One region of the Alteromonas sp. AWM4_230 genome, then DNA from elsewhere that is predicted to be linked to it. Evidence: predicted binding sites of a transcription regulator. Region 1 holds the regulator's gene; the other holds the start of a gene.
The links. The regulator MetJ, encoded in region 1, represses methionine synthesis genes. The targets are predictions, from matches to a motif close to TAGACGTCTAGACGTCTA.
Positions count from the first base shown of each region.

Region 2: the regulator MetJ is predicted to act here: its motif matches at 1,805-1,822, upstream of msrA (peptide-methionine (S)-S-oxide reductase MsrA).

Region 1 is NZ_JBSWTB010000001.1:911,325-914,479, forward strand. Features, by position in the region: gene metF (methylenetetrahydrofolate reductase) at 77-964, opposite strand; gene metJ (met regulon transcriptional regulator MetJ) at 1,125-1,457, shown strand; gene ACXACS_RS03940 (malic enzyme-like NAD(P)-binding protein) at 1,620-2,855, opposite strand.
Region 2 is NZ_JBSWTB010000001.1:1,169,592-1,172,746, forward strand. Features, by position in the region: gene ACXACS_RS05035 (hypothetical protein) at 1-1,078, shown strand, start outside; gene msrA (peptide-methionine (S)-S-oxide reductase MsrA) at 1,183-1,728, opposite strand; gene ACXACS_RS05045 (thiol-disulfide oxidoreductase DCC family protein) at 1,987-2,382, shown strand; gene ACXACS_RS05050 (SDR family NAD(P)-dependent oxidoreductase) at 2,372-3,097, shown strand.

The DNA of each region.
Region 1 (3,155 bases):
CAATCTTTATACAACAAAGGCGCATGAATGCGCCTTTAGTCATCTAACTGTATAACTTTGTTAACGCTATACGAAATCAGTCGCCGGAGCGTACACCTAGCATGTGGCAGATAGCATAGCTTAACTCACTGCGATTTAAGGTATAAAAGTGGAAGTGCTTCACCCCTTCTTTTGCAAGAACTTTCACTTGGTCCATGGCAATGTTAGCGCCTATTAGGTTACGAGTGGCTTGATCATCTGCATCAAGACCGTCGAACATTTTATGTAACCAGCCCGGAACGTGCACGTCTGTAAAGCCAGCAAATCTTACTAACGTTTGGTAGTTAGTCACAGGTAAAATGCCTGGAACTATGTCTAAGTCTACACCTGCGGCGGCTGCACGGTCTCTAAATCGCAGGTAAACACTGGTGTCGAAAAAAAACTGGGTTATCGCTTCGGAAGCGCCAGCTTCTGCTTTGCGTTTAAGGTTTAGCAAGTCGAACTGCGCATTTGGCGCTTCAGGGTGTTTTTCCGGGTAGGCGGCAACTGAAATGTCAAAATCGGCAACGTCTTTTAGTAAGGCAACTAAGTCAGAGGCATACATCTCTGTTTTGTCTACCCCTTTGGGCAGGTCGCCACGTAGGGCGACAATACGGCGAATACCAGAATCCCAGTAGTCTTTTGCAATTTGTGTAAGCTCATCGCGACTAGCGTCAACACAGGTTAAGTGAGGAACTGCCGCCACACCAGTTTGCTGTTGAATCCGTTTTACCACATCGTGGGTTCTGTCACGCTCACCGCTATTGGCGCCGTAAGTAACTGACATGTAGCTGGGCTTTAACGGTGCTAGGCGCTCAACCGACTTCCACAGGGTTTGCTCCATGGCTTCCGTTTTAGGCGGAAAGAATTCAAAAGATACATCAATATCACGCAGTTCCGACAGGGACTGGTTTAATGCATCGATACCTTGTGCGTAAGAAACCATGGTTTATACTCTCAAAAATGTTATCTTATAGACGTTTAGACGTCTAAATTAAAGAATATATGTCTAGACGTCAAGAAGTTTACACTGCTCAATTGACCTTTTCGTGAACTTGTTTAGAATTTCTCTTCATAATATAAAAAGAGTAGACCGAGTTAGTACAATGGCGGAATGGAACGGTAAATATATTCACCCCTACGCAGAGCATGGGAAAAAGAGCGAACAGGTAAAGAAAGTCACTGTCTCTATACCTATTAACGTGCTTAAAGCACTTACTGATGAGCGTACCCGCCGCCAAATCAATAATTTGCGTCACGCCACTAATTCGGAACTGTTGTGCGAAGCTTTTTTACACGCGTTTACCGGGCAACCTTTGCCTAACGACGATGACCTGCGTAAAGACAATCCTAATCGCGTGCCGGCTGAAGCTAGGCGCATTATGGAAGAAATGGGCATTGATCCAAGCTTCGAAAATGATGTGTCTGAAGACGACTGATATCTAGCATTAAAGAGAAACGGCGCTGTGTTGTAAGGCTTTGCTAGTTGATAGCCTACAACACAGCGCCGTTTTTTATGTACTTGTATTCTTTAAGCGCACTTTTTAGCAAATATTGGTTGAGCGTTAACCCAAACATTTTAAGCCTTGTGCGCCAGAACTTTATTCTTCTGGGCTTTCAGGTACTCGTGCAACACCAGACTCAATAGCCGCCTTAGATACGGCGGTAGCTATACGCTCGCACAGACGTGGGTCCATAGGTTTAGGAATAATATACTCCTTACCAAATGTCAGACTATCGCTTTTACTCGCTGCCAATACTTCCTGTGGTACAGGTTCTTTCGTAATAGCACGAAGAGCTTCTACTGCCGCTACTTTCATCTCATCATTAATGGCTGTAGCGCGAACATCTAAAGCACCGCGGAAAATAAACGGAAAGCACAGCACATTGTTTACCTGATTAGGATAGTCTGAGCGGCCAGTAGCCATAATCAGGTCTTTACGCACTTCGTGAGCAAGTTCAGGCTTTATCTCAGGATCTGGGTTAGAACATGCAAATACAATTGGGTTTTCAGCCATCAAAGAAAGCGCTTCTGGCGGTAAAACATCAGGGCCTGATACGCCAACAAAGATATCTGCGCCTTCCATTACATCTTCAAGGGTGCGCTTATCAGTATTGTTAGCAAACAGCTTCTTGTGCTCAGTTAAATCTTCACGACGAGTGTGGATAACGCCTTTTCTATCTAACATGTAGATACGCTCACGCTGGGCACCACACTTAATCAGTAGCTCCATACAGGCAACCGCTGCTGCTCCGGCACCCATGCAAACAATTTTAGCGTTCTCTATATTTTTGCCCTGAATTTCTAAAGCGTTAAGCATACCTGCGGCGGTTACAATAGCGGTACCGTGTTGATCATCATGGAATACTGGGATTTTACAGCGCTTAATGAGTTCTTGCTCAATTTCAAAGCACTCCGGCGCTTTGATATCTTCTAGGTTAATACCACCAAACGTATCAGCAATATTGGCTACAGTATTAATGAACTCTTCGGTCGTACGATGCTTTACTTCAATATCAATGGCATCTAGACCAGCAAAGCGTTTAAACAGAAGAGCTTTACCTTCCATTACTGGCTTTGAAGCTAATGGGCCTAAATTACCTAAGCCTAAAATCGCAGTTCCGTTACTGATAACAGCGACCAAGTTACCTTTGCCCGTATACTTGTAAGCGTTATCTGCATCCTCGGCGATTTCTCTCACCGGCTCGGCAACGCCCGGGCTGTAGGCAAGAGCAAGGTCGTCGACGCTATCGGCTGGCTTAGATAGCTCTACGCGAATTTTTCCAGGTGTGGGTTTGGCGTGATAGTCGAGTGCGCGTTGTCTAAAATCTGACATGTAAAAAGGTATCCTTAGATGTAGGGTTCATCGGTATTTTTGTTCACGCTCTGTAGCTATTTTATTATCGTTGTAGTTATAGATAGATAAACATAAGCGCGTTACAACTAACTAATGACAAAAGTTATTATAAATAGTTGTTAGCACTAGTGTGGTACGTTGGAAACTGCAGACCTAGCGTTAACTCTTCCTGATTTCCCTAACATATCGCTGTTGATATAGGTCTAACATTTAGACCTGAATTTATATCCAAAAGCGCCACAAGCCTTAGCAGTTAAGCATTATTCATAAAATTAATGC
Region 2 (3,155 bases), 260 kb from region 1:
CACCGCATGCAGCGAGCCCAAAGATGTCATTATCAGTCCAGAACCTACCGATTTGACAGAAACAACAGTAGGGAAGTGGATCCTTGGTGAATCTGGAAAAGTTATGTTTGACCCCCAAACATCCGGGCTAGTCGTGCTAGACGAACAGCTAGTTACCATTGCAGATGCAAGTGCGGATGTTACGCAGCAGTTGAAGTTACATAGCATTTCACCAGAAACGGCAACGCTAAGCGCGTCTAGTAAGCGTTTTTCATTCTCAAGAGATGTGCGTCGAAGCTGCTTCTATAGCTACTTGAGCGAACAACCAGATTTAGAAGCGTTAGCGGTAGACCCTAGAGATGCTAATGTCATTTACACCGTCACAGAGGATGCAACCCGTACTGGGGCCTTGAGCCCTCGTTGTGAAACCAAGTACGAAGATACAGGCTCTACAGACTACCCAAGCCTATTGGTTAAATTAACCCGCAAGGACAATGGTGACGTTGAAATGTCAGATGTGCGTCCGCTCCAGTTTCCGAAAGAGTTCGAAGTAGGTAACTTTCCTAACGATGGTATTGAAGGCCTGACTATGGCGGAAGACGGCACTTTGTATTTGGCATTAGAAAAAGACAAAGCAGGGCAGCCAAGGATCTTTACATTGTCTGTTGATGAAAACTTTTTCTCATCGAGCGATTTTGCAACTGTAAGTGAACCAGACCTTCAGCTTCCTTCGTTTACCTCGGGTAATCACCCTATAAATGGCTTGGCTTTATATACGCACTCAACGGGCGCATCATATTTATTTGGCGCGGCAAGAAACGACAATGAATTATGGGTAATTGATACCACTGGTAGCAAACCGACAAAGCGCATTCCCATTATTTTTGATGTTGCCAGTGATCAGAGTTGCGAACAGTACACAATGGATAACTCGTCGATGGAAGGGTTAGTCACTATTGATAGTACGCTATGGATCATTAACGATCCGTGGGAAAAGAATTATATGAAAAACGCGACATGTGAGGCGCATAAGACGCGTTATGAAGATTTAGCGCCCTTGCTATTTTCGATAGAAATCAATGACGCTTGGTTTGATTAGCGTCTATCTACTTACGATGTTATTAAAACCGAAAAAGGGTTGCTACCAAGCAACCCTTTCGTTTCTAGCCAACCTGTAAACGTCGCTAAAAAAGCTGACTTTACCTATGCATCGCTGCGAAGGCGAGAAGCAAAAGTCTTTTTGAATTTTGCAAGTTTAGGTGCAACCACCATAGAACAATACTGGTTCTGCGGATTATTTTTGAAATAATCCTGATGATAGTCTTCGGCGTCATAGTAGTTATTCAAGGCTACTACTTCAGTGACTACCGGGTCAGGCCAGATTTCTTCTTCTGTGATTTGTGCAATAATTTTTTCAGCTTCCGCTTTTTGTGCATCGTCGTGATAGAAGATTGCGCTGCGATACTGAGTACCCAAATCATTACCCTGTCTGTTTAGCTGAGTAGGGTTATGTAGCGCGAAGAAAATCTCTAGAATTTCACGGTAGCTGATGCTGTCTGCATCAAAGGTTACTTGTACCACTTCTGCATGACCAGTGTTTCCCGTACATACCTCTTCATAGGTTGGATCGGCTTTTTCACCTCCAGCATAGCCAGAAATTGCTTTTTCTACACCTTCGACAGTGTTAAATGCAGACTCGATACACCAAAAGCATCCGCCTGCTAAAGTGGCTACTTGTAAATTTGCCATAATAAAACCTCTCATGATCTTTGCTTGTAGTGTGGGTGCGGGTAGGGCACAACACAAGTCATCCAAGCGTGTTTTTTTATCGTATAAACGAATATTAAATAAGAATAACGTGCGACGGCTTAAAACGGTTTTAAACTGGCCGCGACAAGAGTGCTGATAGTGCACGGCAAACGCGATGTATTTTTTGTTTTTCCATGTTTGCATGGGCGAAATCGTCTTTTAAGCGATAAGCGTCTTATTTAGCAGAGGTAGGTAGAAGTGATTATTTTTTACGATGGTTATTGCCCTTTGTGCATAGCCGAAATGCGTCATTTACGCAAAAGAGACAAGGATAACAAACTCACCCTGGTCGACATTCAGGCCCCTGATTTTGCAACTCGCTATCCTGCCATGGATTGGCATGCGCTTAACGCCAGAATTCACGGACTTCGCGAGGATGGTACCCTAATTACCGGACTTGATGTTACCCATGAAGCGTGGAAGGCAGTAGGTATGGGATGGATCTACGCACCGCTTCGCTGGCCTGTTATCCGTTATGCCGCTGATGCTTTCTACAATGTATTCGCAAAACATAGATATACCATTTCTTACCTTTTAACGGGAAAAAAACGTCAGTGCGACCGCTGTGTACCGGGAGAGCCGAATGGAAAATAACGTACTTATCGTGGGCGCATCTGGTGGCATAGCGTCTGCGCTTATAGAGCAATATCGCAGTGCGGGCGCAAAAGTGTTCGCTGTAAGTCGTGCAGCTGCAACTGAAAGTAATAATTCAGAGAACGTCTCCTATCATCAAATTGCTGAACAGAATGATAAGCACATCAGCGGCTTTGTTAAGCAACTTGCTAAGCAAGAGGTTGTGTTAAATACGGTAGTAATAACAACCGGTTTTTTGCATAACGAAAGCGAAGATATTCACCCCGAAAAGCGCTTAGAAGATGTCAGCGAGGAAGCCTTGACTGCGTATTTTGCGACAAACAGCATTATTCCCGCTATATGGCTTAAGCATTTAGTCAACGTTATGAGTAAAGAAGGCTCAACCCTTGTTTGCCTAAGCGCGAGAGTTGGGAGTATATCAGACAACGGGCTTGGCGGATGGTATGGCTACCGTGCCTCGAAAGCCGCGCTCAATATGTTTGTCAAAACAGCGTCTGTAGAGTACAAGCGCAGATTGAAAGATGTCATGCTGGTATGTTACCACCCAGGTACCGTTGATACTGGGCTGTCGAAGCCATTTCAAAAAAATGTAGCGGCTAAAAAACTCTTTACGCCAGAGTTCACTGCAAAGCAACTTATTCACCACCTTTCAGCGCTCAATCGGGACCAGACTTGCCATTTTATCGACTGGAATGGTGAAGTGGTAACTTGGTGATACGGTCTAACCTCATTTCTGCAAGTCCAACATCAAGACTTTTTATTTCACTGCTGTT